Regions from separate parts of the Blautia sp. TF10-30 genome, predicted to be linked through region 1. Evidence: predicted binding sites of a transcription regulator. Region 1 holds the regulator's gene; each other region holds the start of a gene.
The links. Region 1 encodes Rex, which represses fermentation and respiration genes when NADH is low (regulators of the CRP and FNR family bind a similar motif). Its sites were predicted from a motif close to ATTGTTAANTANTTAACAAT; they were not measured.
Positions count from the first base shown of each region.

Region 1 (3,283 bases):
GAATCCGGGTTGCAGTCTGATTGATAAAGTAACGGTCGTGGGAAACGTACAGTACCGTTCCAGTGTAATCCTTCAGCGCGTTTTCCAGAATCTCCTTTGATACGATATCGAGGTGGTTGGTCGGCTCGTCGAGGATCAGGAAGTTGGCGTTCGAGAGCATCAGCTTGGCAAGAGAAATTCGTCCGCGCTCACCGCCGCTCAAGGTATGAATCGGTTGGAAGACATCGTCGTTTGTAAACAGGAAGGCGGCCAGCACATTTCGGATTTCGGTGTTTGTCAGATACGGATACGCGTCGGAAATCTCCTGGAAAATGGTCTTTTCCATGTGGAGCACCTGATGCTCCTGATCGTAGTAACCGATCTGTACACGGCTTCCAAGTGTAAAAGAGCCGGCATCCGGGCGGATGACTTCGTTTAAGATCTTTAAGATCGTCGTTTTTCCCGTTCCGTTGTTTCCGATGATTGCGACGCGCTCCCCGCGCTTGATTTCGAAATTCAGATCCTGGAAAAGCGTCTGTCCCGGGAAGGCTTTGGAGAGGTGCTCGACGGTCAGCACATCGTTTCCGCTTGTGATGCGCGGTTCCAGACGGATCCGCATATCGGAGCGTACTTCGGTCGGCTTTTCCAGCACATCCATTTTGTCCAGCATTTTTTCACGGCTCTCGGCGCGTTTGATGGATTTCTCGCGGTTGAAAGATTTCAGCTTTGCAATGACTTCTTCCTGATGGTGGATTTCCTGCTGCTGGTTGACCCAGGCATGGTAAGCGGCTTCACGGAGCATTGCTTTTTTTTGACTGTAGGCGGTATAGTTTCCCTCAAAAGTTGTTACTTTTTTATTGTCCACTTCAACGACTTTTGTGACAACGCGGTCGAGAAAGTAACGGTCATGGGAGACGATCAGGACGGCTCCGCTGTAATTTAAAAGATACGTTTCGAGCCAGGAGATCGAGTCCATATCGAGGTGGTTGGTCGGCTCGTCGAGCAGAATGATGTCCGGTTTGGTGAGCAGCAGTTTACCAAGTGCCACGCGGGTCTTCTGACCGCCGGAGAGGGAGTCCACCTGTTTTTCAAAATCGCTCTCGGAAAAGCCAAGACCTTTTAAAACACCGACGACTTCACTGCGGTACGCGTATCCGTTTTCCAGTTCAAAGGTATGGGAGAGGCGGGTGTAGGTGGAAAGAAGTTCATCCAGCTCTGCACCGGATTTTGTATTCATATCACTTTCCATCTGACGGAGGCGTTCCTCCATATCGATCAGATTCTGTTTCGCGGTCAGCACTTCCTGGTAAATGGAAAGGTGTCCGGTCAGATCCTGATGCTGGGCGAGATAGCCCATCGTCTTTCCTTTGGAGAGGATGACCTCTCCCTCATCGGCCCTCATTTCGCCGATGATGATTTTTAACAGCGTCGATTTTCCGGCACCGTTGATGCCGACCAGTGCGGTTTTTTCGCGTTCTTCTATATGAAAAGATGCATTTTTGATAATTTCCGTTGTCCCGAATGCTTTCGAGATATTCTGACATGCAAGAATCATGTGGTTCCTCCAGATAACATATTTCTGTATTTTGACATAATACACCATCCTTATTATAGAGAGTAATACACAAAATTTCAAGAAATCTTTGACAATTTTCTATCAACCATATATAATATGAATATATGCAGGTGTAAATAAGGAGGAATTTATCTTGGAAGAAAAAGGAATTTCGCGGGCAGTTATCAAAAGACTTCCTAGATATTATCGTTACCTGGGCGAATTGCTGGAGGACGGAGTAGAACGGATCTCTTCCGGTGAGCTGAGCGAGCGGATGAAAGTGACAGCTTCCCAGATTCGCCAGGATTTAAATAATTTCGGCGGCTTCGGCCAGCAGGGGTATGGTTATAACGTGCGGTATCTGTACAGCGAGATTGGAAAAATTTTAGGTCTGGACAGAGTCCACAATATGATTTTTGTCGGAGCCGGAAATCTGGGACAGGCGCTTGCTAATTATGCGGCCTTTGAAAGAAGCGGATTCAAAACGGTCGGTATTTTTGACGTCAACCCGGTATTAAAAGGAATCTCCGTGCGCGGAATTGAAATCCGCATGGCGGACGAGCTTCCGGAATTTATCAAGGAACACCATGTAGAGATTGCGGCTTTGACACTGCCAAAAGCAAAAGCGGTAGAGATGGCAGAGATTCTCGTGGACAACGGTGTAAAAGCAATCTGGAATTTTGCACATACCGATCTAAACTTAAAACTTCCGAAAGATGTGATCGTCGAGAACGTCCATCTTTCCGAAAGTCTGATGCGTCTCTCCTACAATCTGACCAGATATGAGGCGGAGCATCCAAAGAACAATTAAGAAACCAAAACAAAAGCAGGAGAGTCTTCGGGAAACCGGAGACTTTTTCTGTTCACTTTCCGGATAAGGCAGGAAAAGGAGGAAAAGCGATGAAACGGATTCTTACAGCAGCACAGATGAAGCAGGCAGACCGCAATACGATCGAAACCATGGGGGTACCGTCCCTGGTACTGATGGAGCGCGCAGCGCTGTCCTGCGTGGAGGAGCTTCAAAATGGAACATGGGATACAGGAAAAGTCCTTGCTGTGTGCGGTCCCGGAAATAATGGAGGGGACGGTGCGGCAATTGCACGGATTTTAAAGACGAAAGGGGTGGATGCGGAACTGTTCTGTCTTGGAAATCCGGAAAAATACAGTGAAGGCATGAGAGCACAGAAGAAAATTGCGGAAAATTATGGGGTCCGTGAGGTTAAGAATCCGGATTTCCGGGAATATACTGTTATCATAGATGCCATCTTTGGAATTGGCGTATCCCGTCCGCTGGCAGGGGAGTACCGGAGGGCAGTGGAAGCAATCTGCGCAAGCGGTGTTCCTGTTCTTGCCGTGGACATCCCTTCGGGGATCCACACGGATACCGGAGAGGTCCTTGATGCGGCGGTGAAAGCCAGAGCCACGGTGACATTTGCCTGTGCAAAGCCAGGGCTTCTCTTTGATCCCGGAAAACGATATGCCGGAGAGGTCCTGGTCCGTGATATCGGAATCGGCTTTGATGCAGGAGAAGAGGAGACGCCCTGGTACGGTTCAGTGGAAAAAGAAGATCTGGACCGGTTTCTTACCCGCACGCCGATGGGAAATAAGGGAACCTTCGGAAAGGTGCTGGTACTTGCCGGTTCCGGTGCCATGTGCGGAGCCGCTGTTTTGTGTGCCAGGGCAGTCCTTGCATCCGGTGCCGGCATGGTAAAGGTTGTGACAGAGGAAAGAAACCGTACGCCGCTTTTC
Region 1 is NZ_QUKM01000001.1:136,728-140,010, reverse strand. Features, by position in the region: gene DXD02_RS00650 (ABC-F family ATP-binding cassette domain-containing protein) at 1-1,534, opposite strand, end outside; gene DXD02_RS00645 (redox-sensing transcriptional repressor Rex) at 1,689-2,345, shown strand; gene DXD02_RS00640 (bifunctional ADP-dependent NAD(P)H-hydrate dehydratase/NAD(P)H-hydrate epimerase) at 2,435-3,283, shown strand, end outside.

Region 2 (3,283 bases), on a different contig from region 1:
GGAAAGAGCCATGTAGTTGTTTACTTTTGTCTGAATGTCTTCTACATTCGCCATGTCATCGTTTACGCGTTTGATCACGTGATGACAGGCGGAACAGACTGTGATCAGATCCTGTCCTTTTTCTTTGGCGTCTGCTAAGGCGCGAACCGAAGAAAGTTTGGTAGCGATTTCATCGGATGCCTGTGGATACACAGCTCCGCAGCACTGCCAGTTTTCAATTTCTTCCAGTTCAAATCCCAGAACTTTTGCGCATTCTCTGGCATAGTGATCCAGATCTTTTGCTTTGTTCTTCAGCGTACAGCCCGGAAAATAACTGTAGGTCATGGAATTGCTCCTTTCTTGTTACTCCTATTGGTTTCCATTTTGCCTGCGGTATCTTCTGTCCGGCACCGGAAAAGTTTCCGGTACTCTTTTTATGTACACCCGGCGGAAAATTTCTTCAGGCGCACGTTAAGGCAGTGGGAGATACCGCTCTTTCGCACTTTCTGCCACTGCCATAAATTTTATGTTTTGAGCTTATTGCCCGCTCTTAGTGCTCGATCTGTGCGATAACTGCTTTTAATGCGTCGGCACTTGCTTTGAGTTTTTCTACTTCCTCTTTTGTCATACGCATCGGAATCTTGCCCTGTACGCCTTTCGGTCCAACGAGGGTCAGTGTGCTTAAGCATACATCCTCGATGCCGTACTCACCGTGCATCATGGAAGATACGGTTGCTACAGAATCGGAAGAAGAAAGAATGGTTGCTACCAGTTTGCATACTGCAACAGATACTGCATAGAAAGTAGCTCCTTTGTTTGCAATAACCTGTCCGCCGGAAGTTCTTACGTACTCCAGCATAGCATCTTTGTCGATCTTGGTTACGTTCCTGCCCATTTTTTCTACGGTCTCGTAGTACTCGTCCAGACTGACACCGGAAACGTAAGCGCCGCTCCACGGAATGAAGGAAGTATCGCCGTGCTCACCGAATACGTAAGCGTGGATGTTTTTCTGGGCAATGTTGAGGTGTTCAGACAGTCCGCAGCGAAGTCTCGCGGAATCCAGCATGGTACCAGAACCAAGGATCTGGTTTTCCGGAAGTCCGGAGATCTTTGTAAACACGTAGGTCATGATATCAACCGGGTTGCTTACAATGATGTAGATGGCATTCGGAGCCGCTTTTACGATTTCCGGTGTGATGGATTTTAAGATGTTTACGTTGGTCTGGGTCAGCTCAATACGGGTCTGGCCAGGCTTTCTTGCAATACCGGAAGTAATAATTACGATATCAGAGTCCTTGGCATCCTCATACTCACCTGCGATGATGGAGACCGGATCGCGGAAGCAGGTACCCTGCGCGATATCCATAACCTCTCCCTCTACTTTTTTCTTGTTAATATCGATGAGAACAATCTCAGACGCGATGTCTTCGTTCGACAGTGTATAGGCGATCGTAGATCCAACGCTTCCAGCTCCAATGATGGTAATCTTGCTGCTCATAAATACTCCTTTCTAAAATACCCCTAGTTGGTTTTTGTGATTGATAAATTTTTCACTTTCCTTATCATAGCACTATGACAAGAATTTAACAAGTGTTTTTTTCGAGCATTTTCGTGAAATCTTTTTTCTCACTGAGCCCGTACGCTTCCAGAAGGGGTGTTCTGGATATATTTCAATACAATTATACCATTTTTTGTTCTTTTTCACAAGAATTCTTTCCAAAAACTTACAGCTTTGTCCTTCATCCCGCAGAATTCGTCTTTTTCCGCATGGTTCCCGGGTTTTTGCTTTCTGTGTTTAGTTTCACACGTCTAACTTTCGTTCGTTATATTTTTAACAACTTTTCGTCATACGGGCTAGTTTCTGTCCTTCTTTTCTACATTTTGTAGGATGTATCCGCCAAATTTCCTGTCTGATTTTCATTTCTGCTGCCGCCAGACGCAAAAAAGACACGGATTTTTCTGTTCCGTGTCTTTTTTGCTCTGTTTTTTTCTGTTTTTGCTTCTATTCTTCTGTTTCACGAGCCGTTGCCGCTTCGGCAAATGCATTTCCATATTCGGCAAGCGCCTCTTTTGCATAGACGGCATCTGACCGGTACGGCACATTTCCGTTTCCGACGTGCATCGTCACGTCCGCGCCTTTTCCAAGGATCAGAACAACCTCTCCCGGTACGGCGCCAAGAATCGCCTCCCGGATTGCTTCTCCGCGGTCCATGCGGATCTGGAAGGATGCACCTTCCTTTGCTATGTACCCGCCGATCTCCTCACAGATCGCCTGCGGATCTTCGTTTCCCGGATCATCCGGTACGAGGAAAATCCGGTCCGCCCGTTTTCCGGAAATCTCACCCATATCTTTTCTGCGGTTGAATGCTTTTCCGCCCGGGGTTCCGAACACAACGCTTACGCGGCTTCCCGGGTATTCGAGTGCTACGGTATCAAACATTTTTTCAAAACTCAGGCCATTGTGCGCGAAATCCACGATCGCCGTGACCTCGCCCGCGCTGCTCTCATACGTCTCCATCCTTCCCGGAACGGTGACGTCAAGGAGGCTTTCCTTGATCAGCGAAACCGGGATTCCCATCGACCAGGCAGCCGCAATGGCAGCTACGGCATTCTCCACATTGAAGGCTCCGTGCACCGGCAGGGTAAAATCTTCCGAGAAATCCGGTCCTGCCACATGGAAATAGAATTTTCCTCTGCCCGGCTTGATATCACTCACGCGGATTACAGCATTTTCTTTCGATCCAAACGTAACGACGCGCTCACATTTTGCCGCAGCTTTCAGGATTTCCCCGATATGGTCGCTGTCCAGGTTCACGCAGGCGCAGGTGCAGCGGTCGAAGATCTTTAATTTCGACTGGAAATAATCATCAAAATCCTTGTGCTCCGTCGGGCTGATGTGGTCCTTGGAGATGTTCAGGAAAATGGCGGTATCAAAATGCGTGTTTCCGACTCTCTCGTATTTGAGCGCCTGGGAGGATACTTCCATCACCATATGGGAAAGGCCTGCATCTACGGCATTGCGCATATGACGGCACAGCTCCAGGGATTCCGGCGTGGTGAGCGTTGATGCTTCTCTCGTCTTTCCGTCGTAATATTCAATCGAACTTAACAGTGCACATCCGTTTCCGCCCTGTTTTTTCAGGCAGGCATCGAGCATCGACTGCAGGTAGTAGGCTGTCGTTGTCTTTCCTTTTGTTCCGGTCAGCGCCGTGACATGCAGCGACTTTGCCGGATAATCGTAAAACGCCTCACCCAGCACAAACTGTGCTTTTCTGGCATCGTTGACGATGAGCGCCGGAATTTC
Region 2 is NZ_QUKM01000003.1:132,832-136,114, forward strand. Features, by position in the region: gene DXD02_RS04600 (CoB--CoM heterodisulfide reductase iron-sulfur subunit B family protein) at 1-324, opposite strand, end outside; gene DXD02_RS04605 (L-lactate dehydrogenase) at 530-1,477, opposite strand; gene DXD02_RS04610 (Mur ligase family protein) at 1,982-3,283, opposite strand, start outside.
Region 2: a site for Rex is predicted at 1,551-1,570, ahead of DXD02_RS04605 (L-lactate dehydrogenase). Genes of this name have one in related genera too.

Region 3 (3,283 bases), on a different contig from region 1:
GAAAACATTGACGGATGGGAGCTCGATGATGCATGGGTAGCAAAAAATACAGATTACAGTACTGTGGAGGAATACCGTGCCGGAAAACGCGCAGAGCTGGAGGCTGCAAATGAGACGACAGCGGAAAATAATCTGCAGAATGACGCGATGCAGCAGATGGCAGACGGCTGTACGTTTCACAAAATTCCGAAATCCTATATCACCCTTGGCGAAGAGGATTACGATAAACGGTATACCACTTATCTTCAGAATTACGGCATTTCCCTGGACGACTATCTGGAGCAGTATGCGGACAGAGCAACCTACAATCAGGAGAAAGCAACGTATGCAGGAACGATGGCAAAAAGTGCCCTTCTTCTGGATGCTGTAAAAGAGGCAGAAGGCTGGACTACAGATGACCAGGATTACCAGCAGATCTTAAACGACGAGGCAGCCAATGCCAATATGTCGCAGGAAGATTTCCTGAAAGCAGCCAATGACTATTACGGGGAAGATACGGTAGTGCGCAATATCATGATGGAGCGCATGATCAATATGGTTCTCGATAATGCAACGGTCAATACTGTGACTGTGGATGCAGACGGAAATACAGTAGAATAAAAAGAGAAATCACCCCGGAAAACAGGATAAAAATTTCTGTTTTCCGGGGTGATTTAACCGAATCAAGTAAGTCCCCTGCTTCCATTGCGAAAAGCAATAAGCAGTGGGTGGGGACTTGCTTGTATCAGGAGGAGTGCAAGCTCCTTCTGATAAACTGCGGAGCAGTTATTCAGTTATGAGCAAGTAGCGAAGCGGATTGCGAATATCCGCTTCGCATGTGGGAAACGAATTGTGTTCGTTACGCCATGATTTTGCGGAACAGATCCTTCAGATCTTCTACGCTTGCATCCTTCGGATTGCCCGGTGCGCAGGCATCTGCGTGTGCGGAATCTGCAAGGAACTGCAGATCTTCTTCTTTGACTGCCTCGAGAACAGACGGGATTCCAACGTCTGCGGACAGCTTCTTAACAGCATCAATCGCTGCTTTTCTGTACTCTTCCTGAGACATTTCGTCTACACCTGCAACGCCCATGGCACGTGCGATTTCACGGTATTTCTCACCGGTGCACTCCTGGTTGTATTCCATAACGATCGGAAGCATCATGGCACATGCAACACCGTGTGGGGTATCATAAACAGCACCAAGGGTGTGTGCCATGGAGTGAGCGATTCCAAGACCTACGTTCGAGAAGCCCATACCTGCGATGTACTGGCCAAGAGCCATTCCTTCGCGTCCCTCTTTGGTGTTTGCGACAGCACCGCGCAGAGATTTGGAGATGAGTTCGATGGCTTTCAGATGGAACATGTCAGTCATTTCCCATGCAGCTTTTGTGGTGTAGCCTTCGATTGCGTGAGTCAGAGCGTCCATACCGGTGGAAGCGGTCAGGCCTTTCGGCATGGAGGACATCATATCCGGGTCAACAACTGCGATGATTGGCATATCGTGCGGGTCAACGCATACGAATTTACGTTTTCTTTCAACGTCTGTGATAACGTAGTTGATGGTAACCTCTGCAGCAGTACCGGCTGTGGTCGGAACAGCGATGATCGGTACGCATGGATTTTTGGTCGGTGCAGTGCCTTCAAGGCTTCTGACATCCTCAAACTCCGGGTTTGCGATGATGATACCGATGGCTTTGGAGGTATCCATAGAAGAACCGCCGCCGATGGCGATCAGATAGTCAGCGCCGGATGCCTTGAAAGCTTCTACGCCGTGTTTTACGTTTTCGATGGTCGGGTTTGGCTTGATATCGCTGTAAAGCTCATAGTCGAGTCCGTTTGCGGTCAGAATATCGGTTACTTTGGAAGTAACGTTGAATTTAATCAGATCCGGGTCAGAGCATACGAAAGCTTTCTTGAAGCCGTGTGCCTTTGCTTCATTTGCGATCTCGGCAATAGCGCCTGCTCCGTGATAAGAGGTTGCATTTAAATTAATACGATTTGCCATGATTGAAAAACTCCCTTCTAAAATGAATAAATGGTTTTACTGAACTTGTTATTATATTAACAAATCCGGAAGGGAAAAAGAAAGTGACAGAAGAAGCGAAGTGTAACACTTTAAAAAAAATCGCCATTGTGACAAAAACAACAGAACAAAATTTGTGAAAAATAACCAGAGCGTGTCTGAAAAACCATTTCCGCAATCTGCAAGCCCCACTTTGACACGCGCTCTAAGAGAGCAGCTGCAGATTCCGGAACAGTTTTTTTAAGTCTTCCGGCATTGCCCGGACGAGAAGAGCGGCAAACTCGGAAGGTGTCAGATCCATGCCGGTAAGCACCCATTTTACGGTCATGGTGATGGAACCCTGACAGTACATTTCGAGAAGAAAATGCATTTCCGGTGAAACCGGACTGCCGCTTTTTTCGTGAATCAGATTTTCGTAGAACGCGAGAATCAGATCGAAATCGTGCTCACGCAGAGAATTCTGTTTGTCGTAGCGGAAGGCCGCGGCGAAAAAAGCTTTTTCTTTCTGAATATAGGTAAATTTCTTTTCCAGACTGTCAAAAACGGTCGTTCCGCGGCCCATATGTTCGAAGGATTTTGTCAGTAATTTATCAAAGTACCAGTTGATCAGATCGTATTTGTCGAGAAAATTACGATAGAAGGTCTGGCGGGTAACACCACAGATTTCACAGATCTGGCGCACGGTGATCTCTTCGACAGGGGTTGATTTCATGCACTCCTTCATGGATTCGGCAAGACGGTATTTTGTTCTTTCTCCTTTGGGAGCAGATACGGTGGAATGGATCATCCGGGCAGTTTCCTTTCGCTTCGAAAATTGTAACTATGCAGAGTTATGCATATATTATAACGCGAATCCGAAAAAATAAAAAGCCCTGAACATGTTCCGAAGATAAGATACAGGAACATATTCAGGACGATTTTGCTTATTTTCTTTTGTTTACGGCCTGTCCGACACAGTAGCATACAGCGGCAACAACCATACCGTTGATGGAAGCGATGCCCCAGTGTAAGAGGTTCGCAACAATGGCACCGAGAATGACACCGGCAACCGCAAACCAGTCTACGGTTTTAAGCTTCGGCTGATCGGCTTCAAAGTCCTCTTTGTTCATGAAGTAGGCGAGCACCAGAATCATGCCGACCGGCGGCAGGGTACAGTTCAGAATGTTGAGCCAGCCGCAGAAGTTGTAGTACAGCCATACGGAGGCAACCGTTCCGATGATACCGGAAAGGAGAACCATCGGTTTTTTCCTCTGATGGAAGATGTTGGCAAGACCAAGA
Region 3 is NZ_QUKM01000006.1:60,748-64,030, forward strand. Features, by position in the region: gene tig (trigger factor) at 1-600, shown strand, start outside; gene fucO (lactaldehyde reductase) at 839-1,987, opposite strand; gene DXD02_RS16370 (DUF6783 domain-containing protein) at 2,098-2,205, opposite strand; gene DXD02_RS07450 (TetR/AcrR family transcriptional regulator C-terminal domain-containing protein) at 2,211-2,792, opposite strand; gene codB (cytosine permease) at 2,929-3,283, opposite strand, start outside.
Region 3: a site for Rex is predicted at 2,032-2,051, ahead of fucO (lactaldehyde reductase). Genes of this name have one in related genera too.